One region of the Streptomyces sp. NPDC000410 genome, then DNA from elsewhere that is predicted to be linked to it. Evidence: riboswitches for the same ligand, from Rfam matches in the RefSeq annotation. Region 1 holds a riboswitch; each other region holds the start of a gene.

The links. Region 1 has a riboswitch for cobalamin ahead of metE (5-methyltetrahydropteroyltriglutamate--homocysteine S-methyltransferase). Riboswitches for the same ligand answer to the same signal wherever they lie in the genome.
Region 2: linked by a shared signal. The riboswitch ahead of ABT342_RS20045 (ABC transporter substrate-binding protein) and the one ahead of metE (5-methyltetrahydropteroyltriglutamate--homocysteine S-methyltransferase) in region 1 are both predicted to bind cobalamin.
Region 3: linked by a shared signal. The riboswitch ahead of ABT342_RS28370 (ribonucleoside-diphosphate reductase subunit alpha) and the one ahead of metE (5-methyltetrahydropteroyltriglutamate--homocysteine S-methyltransferase) in region 1 are both predicted to bind cobalamin.
Region 4: linked by a shared signal. The riboswitch ahead of ABT342_RS13580 (energy-coupling factor ABC transporter permease) and the one ahead of metE (5-methyltetrahydropteroyltriglutamate--homocysteine S-methyltransferase) in region 1 are both predicted to bind cobalamin.

Annotation. Positions count from the first base shown of each region.
Region 1 covers NZ_JBEPDM010000020.1:30,221-35,180, forward strand. The annotation lists gene aceB (malate synthase A) at 1-1,398, shown strand, start outside; cobalamin riboswitch at 1,612-1,818, shown strand; gene metE (5-methyltetrahydropteroyltriglutamate--homocysteine S-methyltransferase) at 1,983-4,301, shown strand; gene ABT342_RS20830 (MFS transporter) at 4,341-4,960, opposite strand, start outside.
Region 2 covers NZ_JBEPDM010000018.1:127,776-132,735, forward strand. The annotation lists gene ABT342_RS20030 (ATP-grasp domain-containing protein) at 1-1,104, shown strand, start outside; gene ABT342_RS20035 (MFS transporter) at 1,097-2,380, shown strand; gene ABT342_RS20040 (class I SAM-dependent methyltransferase) at 2,349-3,098, shown strand; cobalamin riboswitch at 3,154-3,335, shown strand; gene ABT342_RS20045 (ABC transporter substrate-binding protein) at 3,366-4,415, shown strand; gene ABT342_RS20050 (FecCD family ABC transporter permease) at 4,472-4,960, shown strand, end outside.
Region 3 covers NZ_JBEPDM010000038.1:851-5,810, forward strand. The annotation lists gene ABT342_RS28365 (ribonucleotide-diphosphate reductase subunit beta) at 163-1,179, opposite strand; gene ABT342_RS28370 (ribonucleoside-diphosphate reductase subunit alpha) at 1,179-3,536, opposite strand; cobalamin riboswitch at 3,669-3,799, opposite strand; gene mctP (monocarboxylate uptake permease MctP) at 3,969-4,960, opposite strand, start outside.
Region 4 covers NZ_JBEPDM010000009.1:53,604-58,563, forward strand. The annotation lists gene ABT342_RS13560 (TRAFAC clade GTPase domain-containing protein) at 1-701, shown strand, start outside; gene dhaK (dihydroxyacetone kinase subunit DhaK) at 826-1,818, shown strand; gene dhaL (dihydroxyacetone kinase subunit DhaL) at 1,899-2,495, shown strand; gene ABT342_RS13575 (PTS-dependent dihydroxyacetone kinase phosphotransferase subunit DhaM) at 2,492-2,902, shown strand; cobalamin riboswitch at 2,957-3,175, shown strand; gene ABT342_RS13580 (energy-coupling factor ABC transporter permease) at 3,205-3,912, shown strand; gene ABT342_RS13585 (energy-coupling factor ABC transporter substrate-binding protein) at 3,912-4,277, shown strand; gene cbiQ (cobalt ECF transporter T component CbiQ) at 4,283-4,960, shown strand, end outside.

The DNA.
Region 1 (4,960 bases):
TCCCGCGCCACCACCAACATCCGCAACGACTCCGACTGGCGCGTCGCACCGCCCGGCCCCGGGCTGACCGACCGCCGGGTCGAGATCACCGGCCCCCCGGACCGCGACACGGCGGCTCGCGCCCTCAACTCCGGTGCCCAGGTGTGGATGGCCGACTTCGAGGACGCCACCTCCCCCACCTGGGAGAACATCGTGGGCGGCCAGCTGACCCTGCTGGACGCCGTCGAGCGGCGCATCGACGTCACCGCGCCCGACGGCGAGAAGCACCGGCCCGGCGACACAATCGCCACCCTCATGGTCCGCCCCCGCGGCTGGCACCTCACCGAGAAGCACCTGGTGATAGACGGCCGCCCGCTGTCCGCGTCCCTCGTCGACTTCGGGCTCTACTTCTTCCACTGCGCCCGGCGGCAGATCGACGCCGGCCGCGGCCCGTACTTCTACCTCCCCAAGATGGAGCACCACCAGGAAGCCCGCCTGTGGAACGACGTGTTCGTCCTCGCCCAGGACCTCCTCGGCATTCCGCGCGGCACGATCCGGGCGACCGCCCTCATCGAGACCGTCACCGCGGCTCTGGAGATGGAGGAGATCCTCTACGAGCTGCGCGAACACAGCGCCGGGCTCAACGCCGGCCGCTGGGACTACCTGTTCAGTCTGATCAAGAACTTCGCCCACCGGCCGGACTTCACCCTTCCCGACCGGGACCGGGTCACCATGACCGCCCCGTTCCTGCGGGCCTACACCGAACTGCTCGTACGCACCTGCCACAAGCGCGGCGCGCACGCCATCGGCGGCATGGCCGCCCACCTGCCCGGCCCGCACGCGGCGGCACACGAAGCGGCACTCATCCGGGTCCGGCTCGACAAGGAACGCGAGGCGGAGGACGGCTTCGACGGCACCTGGGTCGCCGATGCGGCCCTCGTCCCGCTGTGCCGCGAGATCTTCGATGGCGTCCTCGGCGGCCGGCCCCACCAGCTCGACCGCACCCGCGAGGACGTCCACGTCACCGCCGAGGACCTGCTCGCCGTCCGCCGCACGGCGGGCCCGCCCACCCTCGACGGCGTACGCGCCGGCATCGCCCTCGCCCTGCGCTACTTCGACGCCTGGCTGCGCGGCCAGGGCGCCGTCCCGCTGGGCGGTCAGATGGAGGACGCCGCGGCGGCCGAGATGGCCCGCTGCCAGGTCTGGCAGTGGATACGCCACGGCGCCGTCGACCGGGAGACCGTGCTCGCGATGCTCGACGAGGAAACCGCCGCGCTCGGTGCGCAGTATCCGTGGGCCAGGGTGGACGAGGTGCGCGACATCTTCGAACGTACCGCCCTCGCCAGGACGCTGCCCGAGTTCTTCACCACCGACGCCTACGCCCGCCACCTCGTCCACCGCTCGGACGTGCGGTCGTGAACGGGGCCAAGGACGACCGGAGCTGAGGGGCTCCGGTGACGCAGAGGGGTTGAGGGACCCGCTGCTGCGGGAGGGCGTGGAACAGTGGGAGAGACTGTTCCACGCCCTCCCGCGTTTCCGCGGTCGCGCCGCCCGCGTGTCTCGCATCACCGTCCGGATGATGAACAGTGGTGTCCGCGTCCCCTCAGGGGCTCTAGGCTGGCCGGTGCAGCTGGTTCGCCGTGCCCGCCAGGTACGCGCGTCGTAAGAGGGAACCCGGTGGGAATCCGGGACTGCCCCGCAGCGGTGAGCGGGAACGACCGCCGTCATGAGCACTGGGTCCTTGTACGGGCCCGGGAAGCGACAGCCAGTAGGTGTCCGCCGGGAATCCGGCCGGACGAGCCCGCGAGTCCGAAGACCTGCCCGTTGCCCGTGTGCGCCCATGCGCACCCGGTGATCCCGGTGACCTCGAGGGCGGGTCGGCCTACATATCTGACGGACACGTGTGTCATCGACGCACGGCGGCGTTCCGTCCGGTCTGCGGCCCCTTCGCGCCCTCACCCGTCCCCGGGTGCCCACAGGAGTAACTCGCGAAGGAGAGTTCCGTGACAGCGAAGCCCGCATCCGCGGCATCACGGGCCACCGTGTACGGCTACCCCCGCCAGGGACAGAACCGTGAATTGAAGAAGGCCGTCGAGGGCTACTGGAAGGGTCGCGTCACCGCCGATGCCCTGGAGCGGACGGCCCGGGACCTGCGCCGTTCGAACTGGCAGCAGTTGGCCGACGCCGGTGTCCACGAGGTCCCGACCGGTGACTTCTCGTACTACGACCACGTCCTCGACACCAGCGTGATGGTCGGCGCCGTCCCCGCCCGCCACCGCGCCGCCTTCGCGGCGGACGCGCTGGACGGGTACTTCGCCATGGCCCGCGGCACCGAGGACGTGGCGCCGCTGGAGATGACGAAGTGGTTCGACACCAACTACCACTACCTGGTCCCCGAGCTGGGTCCTGACACCGTGTTCACGGCGGACTGCGCCAAGCAGGTCGGAGAGCTGGGCGAAGCGCTGGCTCTCGGGCTCTCGCCCCGTCCGGTACTCGTCGGCCCGGTCACCTATCTGCTGCTGGCCAAGCCCGCTCCGGGTGTCGCTGCCGGATTCGAGCCGCTGACCCTGCTGGACCGGCTGCTGCCGGTGTACGCGGAAGTGCTCGCCGCTCTGCGGGACGCCGGGGCCGAGTGGGTGCAGCTGGACGAGCCCGCGCTCGTCCAGGACCGCACGCCCGCCGAGCTGAACGCCGCCGGGCGCGCCTACCGCGACCTCGGCGCCCTCACCCACCGGCCCAAGCTGCTGGTCGCCTCGTACTTCGACCGGCTCGGCGACGCGCTGCCGGTCCTCGCCAAGGCCCCGGTCGACGGCCTGGCGCTCGACTTCACCGATGCCGCCTCCGCCAACCTCGACGCCCTGGCCGCCGTCGGCGGGCTGCCCGGCAAGCGCCTGGTCGCCGGAGTCGTGGGCGGCCGCAACATCTGGATCAACGACTTCGAGAAGTCGCTGGCCACCCTCGGCACCCTGCTCGGCATCGCCGACCGCGTCGATGTCTCCGCCTCCTGCTCCCTGCTGCACGTCCCCCTCGACGCCGCCGCCGAGCGCGACATCGACCCGCAGGTGCGGCGCTGGCTCGCCTTCGCCCGGCAGAAGACCGCCGAGATCGTCACCCTCGCCAAGGGCCTGGCCCAGGGCACCGACACCATCGCCGCCGAACTCGCCGCCAACCGCGCCGACCTCGCCTCCCGGGCGGGCTCCGCGATCACCCACGACCCGGCGGTACGGGAACGGGTGGCTGCCGTGACGGACGCCGACGGCCGCCGCTCCCAGCCCTACTCCGCGCGCGCGGCCGCCCAGCGCACCCGCCTCGGCCTCCCGCTGCTGCCCACCACCACCATCGGCTCCTTCCCGCAGACCACCGAACTGCGCACCACCCGCGCGGACCTGCGCGCCGGCCGCCTCGACACCGCCGGCTACGAGGACCGGATCAAGGCCGAGATCCGGGACGTGATCGCCTTCCAGGAGAAGACCGGCATCGACGTCCTGGTGCACGGCGAGCCGGAGCGCAACGACATGGTGCAGTACTTCGCCGAACAGCTGACGGGCTATCTCGCCACCCAGCACGGCTGGGTGCAGTCGTACGGCACGCGCTACGTCCGCCCGCCGGTCCTGGCCGGAGACATCTCCCGCCCCGAGCCGATGACGGTGCGCTGGGCGGCGTACGCCCAGTCGCTGACCGACAGCCCGGTCAAGGGCATGCTCACCGGCCCCGTCACCATGCTCGCCTGGTCCTTCGTCCGCGACGACCAGCCGCTCGGCGACACCGCCCGCCAGGTCGCCCTCGCCCTGCGCGACGAGGTGAACGACCTGGAGACGGCGGGCAGTTCGGTGATCCAGGTGGACGAGCCGGCCCTGCGCGAGACGCTGCCGCTGCGCGCCGCCGACCGCGCGGACTACCTGGCCTGGGCCACCGAGTCCTTCCGCCTGGCCACCAGCGGCGTGCGCCCGGACACCCAGATCCACACCCACATGTGCTACGCGGAGTTCGGCGACATCGTGCAGGCCATCGACGACCTCGACGCGGACGTCATCAGCCTGGAGGCCGCCCGCTCCCACATGCAGGTCGCCCGTGAACTCGCCGGACACGGCTATTCGCGCGAGGCGGGCCCCGGCGTGTACGACATCCATTCCCCACGCGTCCCGGACGTCTCCGAGGCGGCGGCCCTGCTCCGCAAGGGACTTGAGGCCATCCCCGCGGAGCGTCTGTGGGTCAACCCCGACTGCGGGCTGAAGACCCGCGGCTGGCCCGAGACCCGCGCCTCGCTCGACAACCTCGTCGCCGCGGCGCGCGCGGTCAGGGCGGAACTGTCCGCTTCCTGAGCCGGACGTGGCCGGTGAGGAGCACGCCCGTACGGCTCCTCACCGGCCGGGAGGCGGGCGAAGTGCCGCGTACGTACCCGCGCACGCGGCGACCACCATCACACAGCCGGCGAAGACCAGCCCCGCCGCGCGCAGTCCGAGCGCCATGGCCATGGCTCCGACGCCGACCACCGGCAGGGAGATGCCCAGGTAGGCGACGACGAAGAACGCCGAGATCGTCCCGCCCCGGTGCCGCGCGGGGGCGGCGTCGCTGACCAGGCTGAGCGCGGCGCGGAAGGCGAGGCCCTGTCCCGTTCCGCCGCACAGGGCTCCCAGGACGAGCAGGGGCAGCGAGTGGGTGATCAGCGACGTGGCCACCAGCATGAGGCCCACGACCAGTACGCCGCAGCCGACGGGCAGCGCACGGCGCGCGCCGACCTTCCCGGTCAGCGACTGTCCGATCGTCGATGCGAGGAAGACGGAGAAGACGACGGCGCCCGTGACGGCCAGATTGTGGACGTCGAGGGTCCTCGCGACGAAGCTCGGTGCCACCGCGGTGAAGAGGCCCAGCAGGGCGAATCCGGCGAACGCCGCCACCGACGCGGGCACGAACACGCCCTTCACCTCGGGCGGCACGGAGACGCCCTGGGGCCGCAGCGGCGGCCATCGCTCCGGTTCCC
Region 2 (4,960 bases), on a different contig from region 1:
ACGACGGACACCTTCGACACCGAGGCGGTGGCGGCACACCTACGCCGGATGCCGGAACTGCGGGGCCTGATCAGCTCCACGGACACCTGGACGACGGTCGGCGCCGAGCTGACGGCCCGCCTCGGCCTGCCCGGCCTGGACCCGGCGGTGCTGCGGCTGACGCGCGACAAGGCCGCCGTCCGCGACCGCCTGTTCGCGGCCGGACTGACCGCGGGGCGGGCCGCGGAGGTCGATCCCGGTGACCCCGAGGCGGCCGCGCGGCTGGTGAAGGAGGTGGGCCTGCCCGCCGTCCTCAAGGACAGCGCCGGTACCGGCAGCCAGAACGTATGGCTCGTACGGGACAGGGAGGAGGCGGAAGCCGCTCTGCCGGCGGCCGCCGACCGGCAGTTGAAGGGCCGTCTGTTCGCGGAACCCTACTTCTCCGGTCCCGTCTACAGCGCGGAGACCCTGTCGTGGGCGGGGCGGACACGGCTGCTGGGGGTATCCAGCCGGCTGATGTCGCCCGAGCCGCGGTTCCGGGAGGAGATCACCGCCTTCCCCGTCGCGTTCCCACGGCAGCGGCACGAGGCTCTGGAGCGGTGGCTCGGCCAGGTGCTCGCGGCCGTCGGGTACTCCGACCGCTTCGCCCACGTGGAGTTCGCCTGGACCACGGCCGGTCCGGAACTGGTGGAGATCAACCCGCGGATCGGAGGCGCGCTCGTCGGCGAGGGCATGTGCCGGGCGCTCGGGGTGAACGTGTACGAGGCGATGGTGGAGACGGCGCTCGGGCTGCGTCCCGCGCTCATGGACATGGAGCTGCCCGGCGGGCCGGCCGTGGCGTTCGTCCTCGGCTATCCCGCGCGGCCCGGGGTGTTCACCGGCGTCGCCGGGCTCGACCGGCTGGCGGACATGCCGGGCTCTCCCGTCTGGTACCCGGTCAAGCGGCCCGGCGACCCGATCGAGCACCTGGACGACAGTCGCGGCTACGCGGGCATCGTCTACGCGGAGGCCGAGACGGCGGAACTCGCCACCCACTGCGCGGTCGCCGCCGCGGGCGCCGTACGCGTCCTCACAGAGCCCTTCCCGGAACCGGGACATGCGGCCCGCCACATGTCCGATGGGTGATCCCCCGGTGTCCGGGTCCGGTGCACGGGCGGTGCTGTCCACGCTGACCGGTCCCCTGCGGTTCCTCCTCCTCAGCTCCTTCCTGATCCCGCTCGGCAGCTTCATGATCCTGCCGTTCATGTCGGTGTTCCTGCACGAACGGCTCGGCATGGGGCTCGGCGCGGTCGGGGTCGTCCTCGCCGTCGCCTCGCTCGTCCAGTTCTCGGGCGGCGTCGTCGGCGGGGCGCTCGCCGAGCGCATCGGGCTGCGCCGCACCATGGTGTGGGCGCTGGCCGTCCGCACGGCCGGGTTCGTGGGCTTCCTGGCGGCACTGCGCTGGCCGCCGATGGCCGTGGCGGCGCTGATCCTGACCTGCTGCGGTGCCGCGCTGTACCTGCCCGCCAACAAGGCGTACCTCGTGGACGGCGTCGACGAGCACCGCCGACCGGTGTTCCTCTCGCTGGGCAACGCGGCCCTCAACGCCGGGATGGCCGTGGGCCCGCTCGTCGCCGGGCCCTTCGTCCTGTCGTCGCCCGGTCCGCTGTTCCTCACCGTGGCGGTCCTGTTCGCCCTGGTCCTGGCCGGCCACACACGGCTCCCCGAGACGTCCGTGGAACGGAGCGGTGCGGGCCCCGTCGGCGAAGGACCCTCCGGCGAAGGGCTCCTGGGCGGTGTGGCGGTCCTTCCCTTCGCCGCGAACACCCTCGCGTTCTACCTCTACTTCCACTTCCAGCACTACCTGGCGGTGTTCGCCGTGGAGCGGGCCTCCAGCGAGTTCTACAGCCTGGTGCTCCTGCTGTGCTTCGTGCTGGTCATCGTCGTCCAGCCGCTCGCCTCGGACGCGATCCGCAGGATGAGTTACCCGCTCGCCCTCGTGACCGGCTTCGCGGGCCTGGCCGTCGGCATGGCGGTGCTGGCCTTCGGTACGAAGGCGGCCCTCCTCACCGGCGGAGCGCTCATCACCCTCGGCGACATCGTTCTGTTCCTCAAGAACGACCTGGAGGCCCTGCGGCGCAGCCCGCGCTCGGACGCCGTGGTCTTCGGACAGCAGCGGCTCGCCGCGGGACTGGGCGCCTGCCTGAGCGGCCTGCTGGGCGGGCAGCTGTACGGCCTCGGTGAACGCACCGGCGACACCGGCTGGTTCTGGGTCGCGGCGGCGGCCCAGTGCGTCCTGCTGCCGCCGCTCCTCCTCACCCTGCGCGGCAGGACCGTCGCTCCTCCTCACCCCACAGACCCCGACGACACGGAAGGAACAACGGCGTCCGATGACACACACCGGCGGATTCCAGGACGATGACTTCTGGACCGAGTTCTACGACTTCCTCTTCTCCGACCAGCGCTTCGCCCAGGCCGAGGAACTCCTCGACACCTCCGCGCTGTTCGCCTTCCCGCGCGGGGCGCGGGTGCTGGATCTGGCGTGCGGGCCGGGCGTGTTCACCGTTCCGCTCGCCCGCCGGGGCTACGAGGTGACCGGTGTGGACCGCAGCCCGGCCATGCTGGACCGGGCCCGGAAGCTGTCCGCCGACCGGGGCGTGACGGCCGACTACGTCCGGGCCGACATGCGGGAGTACGCGAATCCCGCGGCCTTCGACGTCGTGCTCAGCATGTTCACGTCCTTCGGGTACTTCGAGGATCCCGCCGACAACGCCCGCGTGCTGCGCACCGTCCACAACAGTCTGGCCCCCGGGGGCACCCTCCTGCTGGACGTCGCCGGGAAGGAGCTGCTGGCCCGGAAGGTCGTACCGCCCAAGGTGGTCCAACGGGGCGACGATCTGCTGGTGCAGACCGACACGGTGCTGGACGACTGGGCGCGGCTGCGCAGCGACTGGGTGCTCGTGCGGGGGGAGCGGGTGTCGCGGGCCGCCCTCGTGTGGTTCGTGTACAGCGCCGTGGAGCTGAGGGAGATGACCCTGGCGGCCGGTTTCGAGGACGTCGAGATCCTCGGCGGCTTCGACGGCCGGCCGTACGACCAGGACGCCGAGCGGCTGATCGTCCGGGCGGTCCGCAGGGGGTGACGCGGGCGGGGGCGCGCGGTAAGCCACCGTACGCCCTTTCGCCCCTCACATGTCGGATCGTAAGATCACCCGGTCATCACCGCGACGGGAGACAGGAAGCCGGTGCGATTCCGGCACGGTCCCGCCACTGTGACCGGGGAGTGCGCCCCTTCCCGCACGCCACCGCGCGCGCCGCGGAAGGGCGGAGGGGAAGGCCGATCCGGGAGTCAGGACACTGGCCTGTCGCGGGCCCGATCCGAGGAGCGCGGACTCCGCAGGAGGCCTTACGTGTACGACGGCATGCCCCGTCTCCCTTTCTTCCCCCTTTCCGCCCGGCCGCGCCGCCGGGCCCTGCGCGCGGCGGCCACGGCCCTCGCCCTGTCGACGGTCGTCCTGACCGGCTGCGGCACGTCGGACGACCGTGCCGGCACCGCGAAGGCATCGGCCTCGGCAGGCCAGGGGTTCCCGGTCACCCTGGACAACTGCGGCGTGCGCACCACGTACGACAAGCCGCCCTCCCGGGTGGTCACCATCCATCAGCATCCGGCCGAACTGATGCTGTCCCTGGGGCTGGGGGACCGCATGGTCGGTACCGCCTTCCCCGACTCGGCCGTCCTGCCCGAGCTCAAGAAGGACTACGAGGCGATCCCCGAGCTGGCGGAGAAGGAGCCCTCCTTCGAGGCCGTTCTCGACGCGGACCCGGACTTCGTCTACGGCGGCTACGGCAGCGCGTTCGCAGAGAACGAGGGCCGTTCGCGCAAGGCGTTCGCCGACGCCGGCATCGACACCTATCTCAACCGTGAGTACTGCGGGAAGAAGAAGCAGGTGTCCATGCAGGACACCTACGACGAGATCCGGACCATCGGCGACGTCTTCGGCGTCCCGGAGCGCGCCGACAAGCTGGTGGCCGGCCTCCAGGGCCGCGTGACCAGGACCACGGAGGCCCTCAAGGGGGCTCCCGTCGTGCCGGTCTTCGTGTACGACAGTGGCGACAAGTCGGCTTTCACCGCCGGCGGCAAGAGCCTCGGCACGGAGATCATCCGGCTCTCCGGCGGCCGGAACGTCTTCGCCGATCTGGACGACGTCTTCGGCGACGTCTCCTGGGAGCAGGTCGTCGAGCGGAAGCCGGAGGTGATCGCCATCTACGACTACGCCGGTGCCGGAAGCGTCGAGGACAAGAAGAAGTTCCTCCTGTCGCAGGCCGCCCTCGCCGACGTGCCGGCCATCAGGAACAAGCGGTTCGTCGTACTGCCGCTGACCGCGACCCTGGTCGGTGTCCGGCCACCGTACGCGGTCGAGGAGCTGGCGCGCGGGCTGCACCCCGAGCGGCTCCGGTGAGCGTCCCCGCCAAGACGTCCGGCCCCGCCAAGAAGTCCGTCGCCACCGCCCCGGCCGTGCGCGGCGGCCGGGGTGCGGACGGGCCGCGCCGCTGGTCCTTCGCCGGCACCGTGGCGGTCCTCGGCGGGCTGCTGCTGGCCTCCGCCACCGCCGGCATGGCCATCGGCTCGGTCCACGTGCCGCCCGGCGACGTCTGGGGCATCGTGACGCACGCGCTGGGTGCCGACTGGTCGGAGCCGACCTGGTCGCGCCCCCGGGAGAGGATCGTGCTGGACGTGCGCGCCCCGCGCGTCATCCTCGGGGCGGTCACGGGCGCGGGCCTCGCCGTCATCGGCACCGCCATGCAGGCGCTGGTCCGCAATCCGCTGGCGGAGCCGTACCTGCTGGGCGTCTCGTCGGGCGCGTCCCTGGGGGCCGTCATGGTGATCGTCTTCGGCGTCACCCTGTTCGGCCCGGTGTCGCTGTCGGTCGCCGCCTTCGCGGGCGCCCTGCTGACGCTGTTCCTCGTCTACGCGACGGCCCGCACCGGCGGACGCATCACCTCG
Region 3 (4,960 bases), on a different contig from region 1:
TTTCTCGCCCGGACCGGCGAGAGTCGAGGACATGAGCACATTCCTCGACTACCTCGCCGTTCTCGGACTGTTCCTCCTCCTCGCCCTTCCCTCACTCGTCGGACACGCCAGGGACCGGGCCGTCGACCGCCGGCTGCGGCGGGCGGAGACGGAGGCCCTGGGTCAGAAGTCCTCGTCCAGGTCCACCGAGCCCTCGACCGCCACCTGGTACGCCGAGGGCCGCCGCTCGAAGAAGTTCGTCAGCTCCTGCACCCCCTGAAGCTCCATGAACGAGAACGGGTTCTGCGAGCCGTAGACCGGGGCGAAGCCCAGCCGCTGGAGGCGCTGGTCGGCGACGCACTGGAGGTACTCGCGCATCGACTCCGTGTTCATGCCCGGCAGTCCGTCGCCGCACAGGTCACGGCCGAACTGCAGCTCCGCCTCCACGGCCTCCTTGAGCATGTCGGTGACCTGCTGCTGGAGCGCGTCGTCGAACAGCTCGGGCTCCTCCTTGCGGACGGTGTCCACGACCTCGAAGGCGAAGTTCATGTGCATCGTCTCGTCGCGGAACACCCAGTTGGTGCCGGTCGCCAGACCGTGCAGCAGACCGCGCGAGCGGAACCAGTACACGTACGCGAAGGCGCCGTAGAAGAACAGCCCCTCGATGCACGCGGCGAAGCAGATCAGGTTCAGCAGGAAGCGGCGGCGGTCGGCCTGGGTCTCCAGCCGGTCGATCTTCTCGACCGAGTCCATCCAGCGGAAGCAGAACTGGGCCTTCTCCCGGATGGACGGGATGTTCTCGACCGCCGCGAACGCGGCCGCCCGGTCGTCCGGATCGGGGAGGTAGGTGTCCAGCAGCGTCAGATAGAACTGGACGTGCACGGCCTCCTCGAAGAGCTGCCGCGAGAGGTACAGCCGCGCCTCGGGGGAGTTGATGTGCTTGTAGAGCGTGAGCACCAGGTTGTTGGCGACGATCGAGTCGCCGGTCGCGAAGAACGCGACCAGACGGCCGATCATGTGCTGCTCACCCGGGGACAGCTTGGCGAGGTCGGCCACGTCCGAGTGGAGGTCGACCTCCTCGACCGTCCAGGTGTTCTTGATCGCGTCCCGGTAGCGGTCGTAGAAGTCCGGGTAGCGCATGGGCCGCAGGGTCAGCTCGAAGCCCGGGTCGAGCAGGTTCTTCTCGGCGGAAGTGGTCATTACTGGCAGGCCTCGCAGGACTCGGGGTTCTCAAGGGAGCAGGCGACGGCGTCTTCGGGAGTCGCCTGTACGGGAATGGCCGGCGTGGCCTGAGCCGCACGGGCGATCCGGGTCGCCGGGCGGGAGCGCAGGTAGTACGTCGTCTTCAGGCCCTGCTTCCACGCGTACGCGTACATCGAGGAGAGTTTGCCGATCGTCGGCGTCTCCATGAACAGGTTCAGCGACTGCGACTGGTCGAGGAACGGCGTACGGGCCGCGGCCATGTCGATCAGTCCGCGCTGCGGGATCTCCCAGGCCGTGCGGTACAGCTCCCGCACCTCGGCCGGAACCCAGTTCAGCCCCTGCACCGAGCCGCTGGAGTCGCGCAGCGCCTCACGGGTCTGCGCGTCCCACACGCCGAGCTTCTTCAGGTCGTCCACCAGGTAGGAGTTGACCTGGAGGAACTCGCCCGACAGCGTCTCGCGCTTGAAGAGGTTGGAGACCTGCGGCTCGATGCACTCGTACACGCCCGCGATCGACGCGATGGTCGCGGTCGGCGCGATGGCGAGGAGGAGGGAGTTGCGCATCCCGGTCTCCGCGACGCGGGCGCGCAGCGCCGCCCAGCGCTCCGGCCAGTTCAGCTCCACGTCGTAGTGGTCGGGGTGCAGTACGCCGCGTGCGGTGCGGGTCTCGTCCCAGGCGGGCAGCGGGCCGCTGCGCTCGGCGAGGTCGCAGGACGCCTCGTACGCCGCCAGCATGATCCGCTCGGCGATACGCGTCGACAGGGCCTTCGCCCCGGCCGAGTCGAAGGGCAGCCGCAGCTTGAAGAAGACGTCCTGGAGGCCCATCGCGCCCAGGCCCACCGGGCGCCACTTGGCGTTGGAGCGGCCGGCCTGCTCGGTCGGGTAGAAGTTGATGTCGACGACGCGGTCGAGGAAGGTCACGGCCGTGCGGACGGTCTCGTCGAGCCGCTCCCAGTCGATGTCGCCCGCCGGGGTGACGAAGGCGCCGAGGTTGACCGAGCCGAGGTTGCAGACGGCCGTCTCGCCGTCGTTCGTCACCTCGATGATCTCGGTGCACAGGTTGGAGGAGTGGACGACCGTGCCGGGTTCGGCGGTCTGGTTCGCGGTCCGGTTGGAGGCGTCCTTGAACGTCATCCAGCCGTTGCCGGTCTGGGCCAGGGTCCGCATCATCCGGCCGTACAGGTCCCGTGCGGGAACGGTCTTGCGGGCGAGCCCGTCCGCCTCCGCCCTGCGGTACGCGGCGTCGAAGTCGTCGCCCCACAGGTCGACCAGCTCGGGCACGTCGGCCGGGGAGAACAGCGACCAGTCGCCGTCCGCGTTCACCCGGCGCATGAACTCGTCGGGGATCCAGTGCGCCAGGTTGAGGTTGTGCGTACGCCGCGCCTCCTCGCCCGTGTTGTCGCGCAGCTCCAGGAACTCCTCGATGTCCGCGTGCCAGGTCTCCAGGTAGACGCAGGCCGCGCCCTTGCGCCGGCCGCCCTGGTTCACGGCGGCGACGGAGGAGTCGAGGGTCCGCAGGAACGGCACGATGCCGTTGGAGTGGCCGTTGGTGCCACGGATCAGCGAACCGCGGGAGCGGATGCGGGAGTACGAGAGCCCGATGCCGCCCGCGTGCTTCGACAGCCGCGCCACCTGGTGGTAGCGGTCGTAGATCGAGTCCAGCTCGTCCAGCGGGGAGTCGAGCAGATAGCAGGACGACATCTGCGGGTGCCGTGTCCCGGAGTTGAACAGGGTGGGGGAGGACGGCAGGTAGTCCAGCCGGCTCATCAGCCCGTAGAGGGAGGCGACCTCGTCCAGCGCGCGGATCGAATCGTCCTCGGCGAGCCCGGCCGCGACCCGCAGCATGAAGTGCTGCGGGGTCTCGATGACCTTGCGGGTGATCGGGTGGCGCAGCAGGTAGCGGCTGTAGAGGGTGCGCAGGCCGAAGTAGCCGAAGCGGTCGTCGGCCACGGGGTCGATGAGCGAGTCGAGCCGGGCCGAGTGGGTCCGTACGAACGCGGCTGTGCGGTCCGCGATCAGGCCCTCGCGGTGGCCGACGGCGACGGAGTCGGAGAAGGCGGCCGCCCCCTGTGAGGCCGCCTCCTCCGCGATCGTGAGGGTGAGCAGCCGGGCCGCGAGCCGCGAGTACGCCGGGTCCTCGGAGATCAGCCCCGCGGCCGCCTCGGTCGCCAACTCGCGCAGCTCGGCCTCGTCCGAGCCGGCGTGCCGGCCCCGGAGCGCCGCGGCGGCGACCCGGCCGGGGTCGGTGTCCGCGAGATCGGCGGTGAGGTCGGTCAGGGTGCGCAGCAGTGCGGTACCTGGCCCATCGGCGATCTGCGCGGATGCTGAAGCAGGATCGGGCGGCGCGATGGTCACGGGGTGCTCTCCCTCGCTCGGCTCGGGGCCGCTGCGGCGGGGCAGGGCTCACGGAGGCACGACGAAGGGGTCGGTGCACCGCGTCCCTGGCCCATTCCGCGAGGCCCGGACGGATCGGCACCCGGGCCGGACGGACCGGGTGCGCCGTCGGCAGGTCCTCGGACTCCACGGCGCGCTTCGCTACGAACGCGCGCCGGTACACCGTTGCGGGACAGTTCCGGACTCACACCGGATTCCCCTGCGGCGACAGCGAGCATGAGCATACATGTGGTGGCCGCCTGATGATGAACCCCCACATGTTGTGTGTCGCGGGGGTTCGGGGGCTCCGCGCATGTTGTGGGCCGCGGAGGCTCTGCGGGCTCCGCGCCGTTGCCGGAACGCCGACCGGCGCAGGCTCGTCGAGCCTGCGCCGGTCGGTGGATGTGCCCGGACTCAGTGGGTGGCGGCCCCCACCTTCGGGAGCTCCTTCTCCACGCCCGCGTCACCCGCGTCCGCCGTGTAGTCCTCGGGGGACGTCTCGTCGACGCCGTCGGGCGCCTTCACGGCCCGCAGGACGAGGGTCAGGACGACCGTCACGACGAGGTTGAGCACGAACGCGGTGAGGCCGATGTAGCCGATCTCCCCGATCCCGGGGATCTCCGCCGACGAACCGCCGAAGTGCTTCTGCGTCGGGCTCGCGACCCCGTACGCCGCCGCCGTACCGTAGATCATGCCGACCGCCCAGCCGGCGATCAGCGCCCACCGGTGGAACCACCGCGTGAACAGGCCGACCACCAGCGCCGGGAAGGTCTGCAGGATCCAGATGCCGCCCAGCAGCTGGAAGTTGATGGCGACCGTCTTGTCCATGGTCAGGACGAAGGCCAGCGCACCCACCTTCACCAGCAGCGACACCAGCTTCGACACCTTGGTCTCCTGCTCCGGCGTGGCGTCCGGCTTCAGGAAGTCCTTGTAGATGTTGCGCGTGAAGAGGTTGGCCGCGGCGATCGACATGATCGCCGCAGGCACCAGCGCGCCGATGCCGATGGCCGCGAAGGCCACGCCCGCGAACCAGTCCGGGAACATGTTCTCGAACAGCTGAGGAATCGCGAGCTGCCCGTTCTGCACCTTGACCCCGGCCGCTATCGCCATGAACCCGAGCAGCGCCAGCAGCCCCAGCATCAGCGAGTACAGCGGCAGGATCGTCGTGTTGCGCCGGATCACCTCACGGCTGCGCGAGGACAGCGTCGCGGTGATCGAGTGCGGGTACATGAACAGCGCCAGAGCGGATCCGAGCGCCAGCGTCGCGTAACCCCACTGGCCCATCTCGCCGGGCACCAGCGCACCCCGCGGCTTGTCCGTCGCCGGGTTGATCTGCGCGTACGCCTCGCCCGCCTTCGAGAAGATCTCGTCGAAGCCGCCGAGCTTGATCGGGATGTAGATGATCG
Region 4 (4,960 bases), on a different contig from region 1:
TCGCCGACGAGGAGTCGCTCGCCAAGTACCGGGTGCTGCGCGAGGTGCTGCAGATCAGGGGCCACACCCTGGGCACCCAGCGGACGCTGCCCCGGGCGCACTCGTTCCTGCTGGGCAGCGGGCGCGCCGAGCGTCTCGTCCATCTCTTCGACACGGCCGGTGAGCGGTTCGTGAACCGCGAGGACACCGACGTGCTGCGCTATTTCCGCGCCGCACGCACCTTCGTCTTCGTCCTGGACCCGCTCGCGGTGGACACGTTCTGGACCGGACGCGACCCACGGCCGGGCCCTTCGGTGGACCGGACGCTGGCCTCGCCGGTCCATCCGGAGCTCGTCTTCGGGCCGTCGGTGCAGACGGTGGCCCAGATGGGAGCTCCGCTGAACCGGTCCCGGCTGGCCGTGGCGATCAGCAAGACGGACCTGCTGGACGAGCACGGGCTGGTGCCCGACCGCGGCGACGAGAGCGGGTGGGCCCGTGACTGGCTGTGCAAGGAGCTGGGGCTGCGCAATCTGATCGAGTACATGGAACTGGAGTTCCAGGAGGTCCGATTCTTCTTCACGGCGGCGGTGACGGTCGACGGAACCGACGACCAGGAGCAGGAGATGCACGCGAGCATCGCGCCCCTGGTGGACTGGTGCCTGGAGCGCGGCCGCGCGGCGCGGCCCCCGCTCGGAGCGCGCTTCCGACGCGCCGCTAGGTGACCACAAGGGCACTCATCGCGATACTGGCCCTGGCCGACGGCGCAGCAGCATGTCCTGATGGACCGTCACAGGAGTCAGCACCCCAGGACCCGCGGCAGGCGCCACTCCCAGCTGGAGGTACCCGTTGAAAATGCTGATCAACGTCCCCGAGACCGTCGTCCCCGACGCCTTGCGCGGCATGGCCGCCGCCCATCCCGAGCTGACGGTGGATGTCGACAACCGCGTCGTGATCCGGGGTGACGCCCCGGTCGCCGGGAAGGTGGCGCTGGTCTCCGGGGGCGGGTCCGGGCACGAGCCGCTGCACGGCGGGTTCGTCGGGCCGGGGATGCTGTCCGCCGCGTGTCCCGGAGAGGTGTTCACCTCGCCCGTGCCCGACCAGATGGTGCGGGCCGCCGCGGCGGTGGACAGCGGGGCCGGGGTGCTGTTCGTCGTCAAGAACTACACCGGCGACGTGCTGAACTTCGACATGGCCGCCGAGCTCGCCGAGGACGAGGGCGTCCAGGTGGCCAGGGTGCTGGTGAACGACGACGTGGCGGTGACCGACAGCCTCTACACGGCGGGGCGGCGCGGCACGGGCGCGACCCTGTTCGTGGAGAAGATCGCGGGGGCGGCCGCCGAGGAGGGTCGGCCACTGGAGCGGGTCGAGGCGATCGCGCGGCGGGTCAATGAGCGCTCGCGCAGCTTCGGGGTGGCGCTGAGTGCCGTGACGACCCCGGCGAAGGGCACGCCGACGTTCGATCTCCCGCCGGGTGAGCTGGAGTTGGGCATCGGTATCCACGGCGAACCGGGCCGCGAGCGTCGGCGGATGATGACCTCGGGCGAGATCGCGGACTTCGCGGTGAACGCGGTCCTGGAGGACCTGAAGCCGTCGAGTCCGGTGCTGGTGCTGGTAAACGGCATGGGTGCGACGCCGCTGCTGGAGCTGTACGGGTTCAACGCGGAGGTGCACCGGGTGCTCGCCCAGCGCGGTGTGCCGGTGGCCCGCACCCTGGTCGGGAACTATGTGACGTCCCTGGACATGGCGGGCTGCTCGGTGACCCTCTGCGCGATGGACGAGGAGCTGCTGCGGCTGTGGGACGCGCCGGTGCGGACTCCCGCGCTGCGCTGGGGGTGCTGATCCGGGGAGACGCGGAGGACAGGGAAGGCATGGAGGACATGGGAGCCGTGGGATCCACGGGACATACCGAAGGGGAGCGTGTGCTGGACGCCGGGTTCTTCCGCCGTTGGATGACCGTCGCCGCGGCCGCCGTCGACCGCGAGGCCGACCGGCTCACCGAGCTGGACTCGGCGATCGGGGACGCCGATCACGGCACCAATATGCGGCGCGGGTTCGCCGCCGTGACCGCCGTACTGGAGAAGGAGGCCACCGACACCCCGGGGGCCGTACTGACGCTGTCCGGGCGGCAGTTGATCTCGACGGTCGGGGGCGCGTCCGGGCCGCTGTACGGGACGCTGCTGCGGCGTACGGGCAAGGCGCTGGGCGACGCCGCCGAGGTGACGCCGCAGCAGCTCGCCGAGGCACTGCGCACGGGGGTCGCCGCGGTGGCGCAGCTCGGCGGGGCGAAGGCCGGTGACAAGACGATGCTGGACGCGCTGGAGCCGGCGGCCCGGGCGCTGGACGAGTCGTTCGCGGCGGCGCGGGAGGCCGCGGAGCAGGGCGCGCTCGCGACCGTGCCGATGCTGGCCCGCAAGGGCAGGGCGAGCTATCTGGGCGAGCGCAGCGTCGGGCACCAGGACCCGGGGGCGACGTCGTCGGCGCTGCTGATCGCCGCGCTGGAGGAGGTGGCCCGATGAACCCGACGCGCCCGGTCGGCATCGTGCTCGTCTCGCACAGCGCGGCGGTGGCGACCGCCGTCGCCGAGCTGGCGGCCGGCCTCGCCGGTGGCGGGGGGACCGCCCCGGTGGCGGCCGCCGGCGGTACGCCCGACGGCGGGCTCGGCACCAGCTCGGAGCTGATCACCAGGGCGGCGCGGGAGGTGGACGGCGGTGCGGGGGTGGCCGTGCTGGTCGACCTCGGCAGTGCCGTGCTCACGGTGAAGGCGCTCCTCGCCGAGGGCGACGAGCTGCCGGACGGCACCCGGCTGCTGGACGCGCCGTTCGTGGAGGGCGCGGTCGCGGCGTTGGTGACGGCGTCGGCGGGCGGGGACCTCGACGCGGTGGAGGCGGCCGCCTCGGAGGCGTACGGCTACCGGAAGGTGTGACGTCACGTCTCCGTACGCATCCGTGCGCGGCTTGTGATGCACCTGGTCAAACCACTAGTGTCACACCGCCTTGGTGTTCGGGAAACCGGTGCGGTACCGGTGCGGCCCTCGCCACTGTGATCGGGAAGTCCGGCTCCATCCACCAGGAAGCCACTGGACCACCGCGGGAGACCGCGGCGTCCGGGAAGGCGGAGTCGGGCGGCAAGTCGTCTGGGGGAAGCCCCCAGGCCCCCTCCCGTAAGCCAGGAGACCGGCCAAGGTGCGTTGTCCATCCACGAGGTGTTGGAGAGGGTCTCCCAACTATGCATATAGCCGAGGGGTATCTGCCCCCGTTGCACGCGGCTGCCTGGGGCGCCGCGTCCGCGCCCTTCGTCATTCACGGCGTACGCGCACTCACCCGCGAGGTCAAGGCCCACCCCGAGTCGACGCTGCTGCTCGGCGCGTCGGGTGCCTTCACCTTCGTCCTGTCCGCGCTCAAGATTCCGTCGGTGACGGGCAGCTGCTCCCATCCCACCGGGACGGGGCTGGGCGCGATCCTGTTCAGACCCCCCATCATGGCGGTGCTGGGCACGATCACGCTGTTGTTCCAGGCGCTGCTGCTGGCGCACGGCGGGCTGACGACGCTCGGGGCCAATGTGTTCTCGATGGCGATCGTCGGGCCGTGGGCCGGGTACGCGGTGTACAGGCTGCTGCGGGGCTCCGGTCTGTCGCTGATGCTGAGCGTGTTCTTCGGCGCGTTCGTCGCGGACCTGTCCACGTACTGCGTCACCAGCGTCCAGCTGGCGCTGGCCTTCCCCGACCCGAGCAGCGGTTTCATCGGCGCGCTCGGCAAGTTCGGCGGCATCTTCGCCCTCACCCAGATCCCGCTGGCGGTCAGCGAGGGGCTGCTCACCGTGCTGGTGATGCGTCTGCTGGTCCAGTCGAGCAAGGGTGAGCTGACCCGGCTGGGCGTGCTGCTCCAGGGCGGCAGGGGCAGCGAGGGCGAGAAGAAGTCGGAGGCCACGGTCTGATGAGCCGTAACGCGAAGATCAATACGCTGCTGCTGGTGCTCGTGGCCGCGCTGGCCGTGTTCCCGCTGGTGCTGGGGCTCGGTGACCACAAGGAAGAGCCGTTCGCGGGTGCCGACGCCGAGGCGGAGACGGCGATCACCGAGATCGCTCCGGATTACGAGCCCTGGTTCGCGCCGCTGTACGAGCCCCCGTCCGGGGAGATCGAGTCGGCGCTGTTCGCCCTGCAGGCGGCCATCGGCGCCGGGGTCCTGGCGTACTACTTCGGTCTGCGCAAGGGCCGCAGGCAGGGCGAGGCCCGTGCCGCCCAGGCCGCCGGCGCCCAGGAGGCGGACGCCGGATCCGCCTCGGACCGTACGACGGCCTAGCCGCCGTGCTGCCGATCGACGCGGCGGCGCACAGCAGTCGCTGGCGCCGCCGCCATCCATGTGAGAAGGCGGTTCTGGGGCTCGGACTCACGGTCTGCGCCATCTCGCTGCCGCCGTGGCCGGGCGCCGTGCTGGTCGCGGCGGCGACGCTCGCGGTGCTGCTCGGCCCGGCCGGGGTGGCTCCCCGTCAGCTGTGGCGGGCGTGGCGGATTCCGCTCGGGTTCTGTGTGACGGGGGCGGTGCCGCTGCTGTTCGCGGTGGGCGGTCCGGACGGCTTCGTCGCGCTCGCGCCCGACGGTCCGCTGCACGCGCTGCGGCTGCTGCTGCGGACGTCGGCGGCCTCACTCGGGGTGCTGCTGTTCGCGTTCACCACCCCGGTGTCCGACGTGCTGCCCCGGCTGGTGCGCGCGGGCGTGCCGGCGCCGGTGGTCGATGTCGCCCTCGTCATGTACCGGATCAGTTTTCTGCTGCTGGATTCGGTGAACCAGATCCGTCAGGCGCAGGCCGCGCGCCTCGGGCACACCACCCGGGCCGCGACCTGGCGTTCGCTGGCGGGTCTCGGGGCGACCGCGTTCGTGCGCGCCTTCGACCGGGCCCAGCGGCTCCAGACGGGGCTCGCGGGGCGCGGTTACGACGGGACGCTGCGGGTGCTGGTGCCCCAGGCATCGGTTTCCCGGCCGTTC